One region of the Embleya sp. NPDC056575 genome, then DNA from elsewhere that is predicted to be linked to it. Evidence: riboswitches for the same ligand, from Rfam matches in the RefSeq annotation. Region 1 holds a riboswitch; the other holds the start of a gene.

Evidence for each region. A riboswitch is a leader RNA that binds a small molecule or an ion and turns the genes downstream of it on or off. The one in region 1 is predicted to bind cobalamin.
Region 2: another riboswitch for cobalamin. It lies ahead of ACFRCG_RS05605 (energy-coupling factor ABC transporter permease); the one in region 1 lies ahead of ACFRCG_RS06190 (peptidase).

The regions. Positions count from the first base shown of each region.
Region 1 is NZ_JBHTVA010000006.1:33,729-38,532, reverse strand. It holds gene ACFRCG_RS06205 (ABC transporter ATP-binding protein) at 1-154, shown strand, start outside; gene ACFRCG_RS06200 (ECF transporter S component) at 151-1,050, shown strand; gene ACFRCG_RS06195 (cob(I)yrinic acid a,c-diamide adenosyltransferase) at 1,267-1,860, opposite strand; cobalamin riboswitch at 1,901-2,082, opposite strand; cobalamin riboswitch at 2,455-2,590, shown strand; gene ACFRCG_RS06190 (peptidase) at 2,719-3,816, shown strand; gene ACFRCG_RS06185 (TetR/AcrR family transcriptional regulator) at 4,564-4,804, opposite strand, start outside.
Region 2 is NZ_JBHTVA010000005.1:183,228-188,031, reverse strand. It holds gene ACFRCG_RS05615 (class II aldolase/adducin family protein) at 774-1,634, shown strand; gene ACFRCG_RS05610 (RDD family protein) at 1,773-2,318, shown strand; cobalamin riboswitch at 2,506-2,715, shown strand; gene ACFRCG_RS05605 (energy-coupling factor ABC transporter permease) at 2,743-3,456, shown strand; gene ACFRCG_RS05600 (energy-coupling factor ABC transporter substrate-binding protein) at 3,453-3,833, shown strand; gene cbiQ (cobalt ECF transporter T component CbiQ) at 3,837-4,580, shown strand; gene ACFRCG_RS05590 (energy-coupling factor ABC transporter ATP-binding protein) at 4,577-4,804, shown strand, end outside.

The DNA.
Region 1 (4,804 bases):
GCAGGTGGCCAAGATCCTCGCCCCCGCCGAGTGGCTGACGGTCACCGACGTCGGCAACGCTCTTGCGGATACCGGCGTCGCCCGCACGCACTCCGACCTGTCGGTTGCACCCGACGTTCGCGCATCCGCCGCAGAAGGCGAGCCCACCGGATGACGACCGTCACCGACACACGCCAACGCACCAGTGCGATTCGCATCACCCCGCGAACCGCGATCGTACTCATCATCGCCTCCGTCGCGGGCCTGGCCATGTTCCTGTGGCCGCTGTTCGCCTCTCCGTCCCCCGAATCGGCCGCGCACTCCGGGGACGCGCCGCTGATCTTCGCCGTCACGCTGCCGTTCGTGGTCGCCGTGGTTCTCGCCGAACTCACCAGCGGTGGACTGGACTCCAAGGCGCTGGCCATGCTCGGCGTGCTCTCCGCGATCAACGCGGCACTGCGCCCGCTGGGTGCCGGAACGGCGGGGATCGAGACGGTGTTCTTCATGCTGGTGCTGGCCGGGCGGGTGTTCGGGCCCGGGTTCGGCTTCGTACTCGGCTGCACCTCACTGTTCGCATCCGCCTTGCTCACCGCCGGAGTCGGACCCTGGCTGCCGTTCCAGATGCTCGCCTCGGCCTGGGTCGGTCTCGGCGCGGGGCTGTTGCCCCGACGGGTGCGTGGGCGGCGCGAGATCGTCATGCTCGCCTGCTACGGCGTCTTCGCCGCCTACGTGTTCGGCTTCCTCATGAACATGTGGTTCTGGCCGTTCCTCGCCGACTCCGAATCCATGGTCGGCCCCGCGTTCGTCCCCGGCGACGGCATCCTCGACAACCTGCGCCGCTTCTTCGTCTTCACCGTCCTCACCTCGACCTTCGGTTGGGACACCGGCCGGGCGATCACCAACTGCGTCGCGATCGTCCTCGTCGGCCCGGCGGTGTTGGCCGCCCTGCGCCGCGCGTCCCGCAAGGCCGCCTTCGAGGCACCGATCGTGTTCGAACCCGCCCCGCCCGACAACGGCCTTGCGCAGGTCGGACCCGCGACCACCGCCGAGCCGACGAAGCTCGCTCCATAGCGGCGTTCCGTATGCGGCGCCGGCGTCTGCGAACGGCTCATCGGGGACGAATCGGCCCCGGCGGGTGCGCGGCGTTTCCGGCCACCCGGCCGCGGTGGCGGCCGGGTGGCGAGTCCGGGAAAGCAATTCGGGAAATCTCCCGAACGAGTCCTTCGTGCCGCCGCACCTGCCGAGAGCCGGTGCGATATTCGCCGGCGAAACGGTGGAGGCGCGATGTCAGCGGTTGCGGCCGGGACTCCACAGCACGTCGCCGCGCCCTCCGTCGTTGGCCAACCGCGCGAGAATGAACAGCAGGTCCGACAAACGATTCAGATAGCGGACGCACACCGGGTTCACCGTCGCCGCCTCCCCGCCGGACAACTCCGTATCCGTGTCGACCAGCGCCCACGCCGAGCGTTCCGCCCGGCGGGCGGCCGTCCGCGCCGTGTGCAGGAGCGCCGCACCGGGCGTACCGCCCGGCACTACGAACGACCGCAAGGGTTCCAGCCGTTCGTTGAACGTGTCGCACAGACGCTCGAGGCGGGATACGTCCTCGTCCCGGACCCGCAGGCGTTCGTCTCCGTCGCGAATCGGAGCGCACAGGTCCGCGCCCACGTCGAACAGGTCGTGCTGGACGCCTTCCAGGACGTTCCGCAGCTCCACGTCCAGGCAACCCAGTGCCAGCGCCACACCGATGGCGGCGTTGGTCTCGTCGGTATCGGCATAGGCGACGATCCGAGGATCGGTCTTACGGACACGGGAGTTGTCGCCCAACGCGGTCGTACCCGCGTCACCCGTGCGAGTGTAGATACGGCTCAGCACCACAGACATGGCGAACCACCGGCCTCTCTCGGGGAAATCCGCCCCGGTTGTGTCGAGGTGGCGACGACGTGAGTCTCCTGGCTCTCGGATCAACACTTCCCCCGGCCTTCCAACTCCGAAGCGGAGCCGTGGCCTTGACGGGAGTCGCTCCCCGATCACAGTGGCGGGACCGCACCGGAGTCACACCGGTTTCCTCGGTTTCGCCGTCGCACAGCAGGCCACAGCATGACACGCGGCCCTCGCAAGCACCAGACACGACCCGGGACCCCCTGCCACGGGGCACCGCACTCCTGCTCGACCGGGGCGGGGCGTCGTGGCATGGATCCCCTTTGCCGACGAGCGGTTCGCAGTCCACCCCCACCACCCCACCACTCGACCGTGAGGCCGGGTGGCGCCTGGCGGCCATACGCCACATCGAGGAAGTCGCCCGGAAACTCGCGCCGCTCGGCGGTCCACCGCCGCGCCGACCGTGGATCCGTCCTGCGTGCAACGAAGATCTTGTTGGCCGGAAAGAGAGTTCCGTCCTGAGTGAGCGATCCGTAGAGTGCGGGACGATTGCAGGCCTGAGCAGTCGACGCACCGATTCCGGGCGTCGTCACCGCCTCGATCGCGTTGTCCGATGACCCGCAGTAGCTCCGGCGACGGGGGAAGTCCGGTGTGAATCCGGCGCTGACCCGCAGCGGTGGTCCGTCCCTCCCGACGGCGAGCCCGAATGCCCGCCGTCGGAGTGTTCGTCTCCCATCCCCGTCGTGGTCCGCGGGACGGAGCCCCAGTGACCCGTGCGTCGGGACGGCCGCCGTCGGTGCGCCCGCTCGATCGCGCGAGTCTCCCGGGTCCGCCGTGCCTTGGGCCCGGAAAGGCACCGTGATGACTCTCACCCGACCCGGACGCCGGATCGCCGCGCTGTTCGGCGGACTGGCCCTCGCCGCCGCGACCGCCCTGATCCCGTCCACCGCCGTGGCGACTCCGCCGACGACCGACACGACGCGCGCAGCCAACGTGTCCGTGCTTTCCGGCAACCGCACCCAGGCCGCGGCCGGGTGGCTGGCCCGGCAACTCGTCGACGGAGAACGCTTCGAGACCACCTTCGACGGAGTGACCTATCCCGACCAGGGCCTGACCATCGACGCGATCTTCGCGTTCGCCGCCGCCGGGGTCGCGGACGACAACGGAGCCAAGGCCACCACGTGGCTCGCCCGCCCGGAAATCCTGTCCGGGTACATCGGCGACGGCACCACCAACGCCTACGCCGGAGCCACCGCCAAGACCCTCCTCGCCGCCGAGGTACGCGGTGTCGACCCCACCACGTTCGGCGGCGTGGACCTCCCGGCCCGGCTGCGCTCATTGCAACAGCCTTCCGGCCGCTTCACCGACACCTCGCCGTGGGGCGACTACAGCAACGCCTTCAGCCAGTCCCTCGCGCTCCTGGCGCTGGACCGCTCTCCGGCCGGCGCGCCCACCGCCGCGGTGGACTTCCTGGCCGACGCACACTGCGCCGACGGCGGATTCCCCCTCGACTACGGTCTGTCCACCTGCACCAGCGACGCCGACTCGACCGCGATGAGCGTGCAGGCACTGGCCGCGACCGGGCGCCACCAGGAAGCGGCCGCCGGACTGAACTGGCTCGTCTCACACCAGCTTTCCGACGGCGGCTTCGGTACGGTGGGCGCCACCGCGTCGAACGCCAACAGCACCGGCCTGGCCGCCCAGGCCCTGCTCTCGTCCTGGCGCGTGATACCGGGCCTGACCGCCCGGCACTTCCTGACCGAACGTCAGGTCGGCTGCTCGGCCGCCACGACCACGCGAGGCGCGATCGCCTACGACACCGGCGGGTACAACCCGGCCACCGCCATCAGGGCCACCGCTCAGGCGGTTCTCGGCCTGGCCGGCACCGGCTTCGCCGACCTGAGCAGTGCGAGCGCTCGTCGGAACGCCCCCACGCTGCACTGCCCCGCCACAGCCTGACCCGACGGGCGACCGGCCACCGTCGACGCGGTGGCCGGTCCCTCGGCAAGTGCGGGCGTCGGTCCCGGGCGCCTTACTCGCCGGCGCGACGAAGGCTGCACTCCGCTCCGCTCTGGGATACCGCACGTCCCTCGAAGCCCTGCGGGAGCACGACGAACGCGGACGCGCGGCACAAGAGGACAGCAAGCAAGGCGTCCGGAGAACGCGGGGCCACCTCACCGGCACCTCGGGCCGGTTGTCGTGTCGCACCCCGAAAGGAACACACCATGTCCCGTCGGCCCCCGATTCAGCCCGAGGACGCGACCGGCCCGGCCGCCGACCTGCTCGCCGGCGTCCGGAAGGCGTTGGGCGTCACCCGAAGATGACCACGGCGACGGCCGACAGCCTGGCGGTACTCAAGGCGTACCTCGACTTCTCCGGCGCCCTCGCCGGCCGCGCTCACCCTGGCCGGATCCGTCGTCCGCGCTCGCGGCGGAGTCCGGGAGGAGGTCGTTGTCGGTGTGGATCCTGTCGGTGTCGAAGGCCGCGAGTTCGAGGTGGATCCGCTCCGCCCCGGTCTTCGACGCGAACATGGGGAACGGCCATGGGTCCGGGTCCGGGGCCGCGCCGGATCCCCACGGGAACGTCCACGGACGCGCCCACACATCGGCGAGGGCGGCCAAATCCCAGCCACGAAAGACGCCTTCGAGGCGATCCCAGTCACGTCCCGGCAGGACCACCGATCCCAGCGGTGGGGGTGGTTGGTCGTCAGTCGGGTCGATGTGTCGTGTGGGTGTTCGTGTGCCGGGCGGGGCATGGGTGCTCCGCCTGGTGGCGGATGCCGGACAGGACGGTGTCGAGGAGTCGGTCGAACTCTGTTGTGGATCCGAAGTCGGCTTGGAAAGGTGCGAGGGCGGTCAGGGTCGGATATGCGGTGGAGTCGAGCGCGGGCATTTTCGAGGGGCCGTCGGGGCCTCCGCTGAGGACTGCCGTCAAATAGCCGTTGAGG
Region 2 (4,804 bases), on a different contig from region 1:
CTCCGACGGGCTCGTCGTCGGACCCGGCCGGTCCCGGGTCCGGATCGCTCGGGAGCGGCCCGCCGACCGCGGTCGCCTCGATCGGTGCGATCGGTGCGACCTCGGTCGGCGCGGGGGGATCGGCCTCGACTGCTTCGATGACATCCACCTCGATCGATGGGGCCCGCCCGGGACCGGATCCGGTCGGCGGGTCGGCTGATCTGCGCCGGGACGGTCTGGATCGGCGTGGGGGTGGTGCCATCTCCGCCCAACTCCTCGCGATCGGGCTCCTGGACGCGGGCGCTCGCGCGGGCGTGCCCCGGCGGCCCGCCTCGGTCCTGGCCCGCGACCCCACCGTGTCGCCCCGGCCGGACCCGGGCGCCCCCGCGGGTGACCGTACGCCGATATTCGCGACCTCCGTGGAATGCACTCCCCCGACGCTCACCTCACGCGCCCCTTCCCCCTGAATACGTCCGCGCGTACTTTTCCCGTCGCCTTCGAGCGGGTCCGGGAATTCGAGTTCGACTGCTTCGGACTCGACCTCCCGGACTCGCTGAACGGCAGCGTAGGAGCGGCCCGAAGGCGGTCGTGGGCAATATTCGATTAATTTCCGGAAACCCGATCCACACGACGTTCGCCCGCTAGAATCCCGGGCCGCGTGCCCCGGGCCCGCGCACCGGCTCACCGGCCCCGTACCCCCGCGCGATCCGACGCCCGCGCGAGGCTGTCCCCGGATGTGACTCGCGGGTAGCGTCGGCGGCACCCGTGCGCGCCCCGAGTCCGAGGAGATGGACATGTCCGCCACCGATGCGCCCCGCCCCCAGGACGGCCCGCCGAGCACCGAGCGGTCGGCGCCGCCGCGACCGGTCTCGCCCACCGACCTGAGCTTCGCGCTGCCGCCCACGTTCGAAACCGTCGAGCAGGAGCGCCGGCACCGCAAGGAGCGACTGACCGCGGCACTGCGGCTGTTCGGCCGGTTCGGCTTCGAGGAGGGGGTGGCCGGGCACATCACCGCGCGCGACCCCGAGTTCGCCGACCACTTCTGGGTCAACCCGTTCGGGATGTCGTTCAAGCACATCACCGTGGACGACCTGATCCTGGTCAACCACGAGGGGCAGGTCGTCGAGGGCCGATTCCACGTCAACCAGGCCGCGTTCGCGATCCACTCGCAGATCCACGCGGCCCGCCCGGACGTGGTCGCCGCGGCGCACAGCCACTCCACGCACGGACGCGCGTTGTCCGCGCTCGGAATCCGGCTGGAGCCGATCACCCAGGACGTGTGTCCGTTCTACGAGGACCACGAACTCTTCGACGACTACGCGGGCGTGGTGCTCGACGCCGAGGAGGGACGGCGGATCGCCAAGACGCTCGGCTCGCACAAGGCGCTGATCCTGCGCAACCACGGTCTGCTCACCGTCGGACAGTCGGTGGACGCGGCGGCGTGGTGGTTCATCACCATGGAGCGCTCCTGCCAGGTCCAGCTGTTGGCCCAGGCGGCCGGCGAACTGCGGCCGATCTCGCCGGAGAACGCGCGGCTGACCCGGGAGCAGCTCGGCAACGACACGGTGGCGTGGATCAACTACAAGCCGCTGTACGACGTGATCAGCCGCTCCGAGCCGGACCTGTTCGGGGTGGACGGCCCGATGACGAATTGATCGTTTTCGGTCGATCTCGCCGATCGATGATCATTTCGCCGCCGCCCGGTCGGGCCCGTTGTCCGCCGACCGGGCGCAATCTCCGCGAGATCGGCCGTGCCGGGAGTCAACCCGCCCGGTTGCGGAAAGTACAACGACATGTACGAACGGAGCCTTCCGCAGCGGTTCGCGCGCTCGGCCCATCCCGTCGGGCCACGCGCCCGGGTGTGGCTGCCGGCGATCGAACATCGAGTCGGCCCGTCGGTGCTGTACCGGCGGATCGGCCAGTTCGTGGTGGACGTGATCGCCTCCGCGCTGCTGCCCGGTGCGGCGATGTTCCTGTTCGTGCTGCTGCCCACCCACCCCGACGGTTCGATCCGCAGCGGTCCGCTCACCGCGACGATCACCGCCGGCGTGCTCGTGGTCGCGGTGGCGATCCTGTTCTGGTACTGGGTGCTGCGGCCCGCCGAGCACGACGGGCGCACCTGGGGCATGCAGGTGTTCGGGATCCGCGTGGTCGACGTGTCCGGCGGTCGGGCCGGGCGGCGCCAACTGGCGATCCGTTGGGTGCTGTTGTGCGTCGACGCGTTCGCGCTCGGTGTGATCGGGTTGGTCGCGGTGCTCACCAGCGAGCGGGGCCAGCGGATCGGCGACCGGGTCGCCGGCACCCTGGTGGTCCGTGGGCGCGGCCCCGGACTGCACTGAGGCCCCGCTTCCCTCGCGGGCAAGGGCGCCCGGCCCCACGATCGCGAGCGTGCCCCGCCCCGCGCTCCCGCCCCGACGGGCCGTCGCGCGCCGTCCCGGAATGCGGCTATTGCTCCGCCGCTCCGCCCGCCTTGTGGTCTTGCGCACGGTTTGCAGATGCCATCTTGTCGCCATGTCCACTCGACCACTAGTGTCGGCTCGCCGTGGTGCTCGGGAAGCCGGTTCGATGCCGGCGCGGCCCTCGCCACTGTGATCGGGAAGTTCTCCTCCACCCCCGCGGAAACGTTGATTCGTCGCCTCGGGAAGCCACTGGGACCGCTGTCGCGGACCCGGGAAGGCGGAGACGTGAACGCACGACCCGTCAGCCAGGAGACCGGCCACGGCGATCGTCCGTCCACGAGGTGTTGGAGAGGGACCCTTCCTCATGCATATCGCCGAGGGCTACCTGCCCTGGGAACACGCCGCCGCCTGGGGCGTCGCGTCGACCCCGTTCGTCGTCCACGGTGCCCGCGCGCTCACCCGCGAGGTGCGCGACCGGCCCGAGAACACCCTGCTGCTCGGCGCGTCCGGCGCCTTCTCGTTCGTGCTGTCCGCGCTGAAGATCCCATCCGTCACCGGTAGTTGCTCGCATCCCACCGGCACCGGCCTGGGCGCCATCCTGTTCCGGCCGCCGATCATGGCGGTGCTCGGCACGATCACCCTGCTCTTCCAGGCGCTGTTGCTCGCCCACGGCGGGTTGACCACGCTCGGCGCCAACGTGTTCTCGATGGCGATCGTCGGTCCCTGGGCCGGCTACGGCGCATACCGGCTCGCCCGCTCGCTCCTGGACCGGCGCGGCGGCACCGTGCCGCTGGACGTCGCGGTGTTCGCCGGCGCGTTCGTCGCGGACCTGAGCACCTACTGCGTCACCAGCGTGCAGCTCGCCCTCGCCTTCCCCGACCCGGACAGCGGATTCCCGGGTGCGCTGGCCAAGTTCGGCGGCATCTTCTCGCTCACCCAGATCCCGCTGGCGATCAGCGAGGGCCTGCTGACCGTCCTGGTGGTGCGCCTGCTGCGCCAGTCGAGTCGCGGTGACCTGGTCCGCCTCGGCGTGCTGACCGACGTGCGGCCCGTGCGCGAGGAGGAGAAGAGCAAGTGAAGCGCTCGACGAAGATCAACCTGCTGATCGTGCTGGCCGTGGTGCTGCTCGCGGCACTGCCCGTGGTGTTCGGCATGGGCGACGACAAGGACGAGCCGTTCACGGGCTCCGACACCCGGGCCGAGACCGCGATCACCGAGAACGACCCTGACTACAAGCCGTGGTTCAGCCCGCTGTACGAGCCGCCGTCCGGCGAGATCGAGTCCGGCCTGTTCGCGCTCCAGGCCGCGCTCGGCGCGGGTGTGGTCGGGTACATGTTCGGGGTCAAGCGCACCCGCCGAAAGCTCGCGCCCGAGGCGAGCGACACCCTCGACGAGTCAGGCCCGGGCCCCGATCCGGCCGCCGCGCAGGACCCGGTATCGGTCCCGGGTCGCTGACCCGTGTTGCCGATCGACGCGGCGGCGCATGCCAGTGTCTGGCGCCGCCGTCATCCGGCCGACAAGGCCGTGCTCTCCTTCGGGCTGCTCGGGTGCGCGGTGGCGCTGCCGCCGTGGCCCGGCGCGGTGCTGGTCGCGGTCACCGTGCTGACCATCGCGCTCGGCTTCGCCGAGGTGCCCGCCCGACGACTGTGGCGGGCGGCCCGCGCGCCGCTGGGATTCGCGGTGACCGGCGCACTGACCCTGCTCGTGTCGATCCGCTCGGACGGCGTCGGCTGGGCGCCGGACGGGCCGCGCCACGCGGGCGAGTTGGTGGCCCGCTCCGGTGCGGCCGGGTTGGCGATGTTGTTGTTCGCGTTCACCACGCCGCTGTCGGACGTCCTGCCCCGGCTGACCCGGGTGGGGGTGCCGGCGGCCGTGGTGGACGTGGCGGCGGTGATGTACCGGATGTTGTTCCTGCTCTACGACACCACCGCCCGGATCAACCAGGCCCAGGCCGGGCGGCTCGGGCATCGCACCCGGCGGGCCCGATGGCGCTCGGTGGCCGGGCTGGGGTCGGCGGTGTTCGTCCACGCCTTCGCGCGGGCCCGGCGGCTGGAGGAGGGGCTGGCCGGGCGCGGCTACGACGGGCGGTTGCGGGTGCTCGTGGACGAGGTGCCCGTCTCGCGCGGCTTCATCGCCCGGTCCGTGCTCCTCGTGGCGGCGGTCGTCGCCGCCACTCTTCTTCTGGGATCGGTGATGCCGTGATTCCGCTGCGGGTACGAGAGGTCGGCTACGCCTACGAGGACGGGCCGCCGGTGCTGAGCGGGTTGTCCCTGGCCGTTCCGGCGGGCCGGGCGCTGGCCCTGCTCGGGCCGAACGGCAGCGGCAAGACCACGCTGCTGCGGCTGTTGACCGGTGGCCTGGTGCCGGGTTCGGGTCGGGTGGAACTGCACGGCACGCCGATTCGGCACGACCGCAAGGGACTCGCC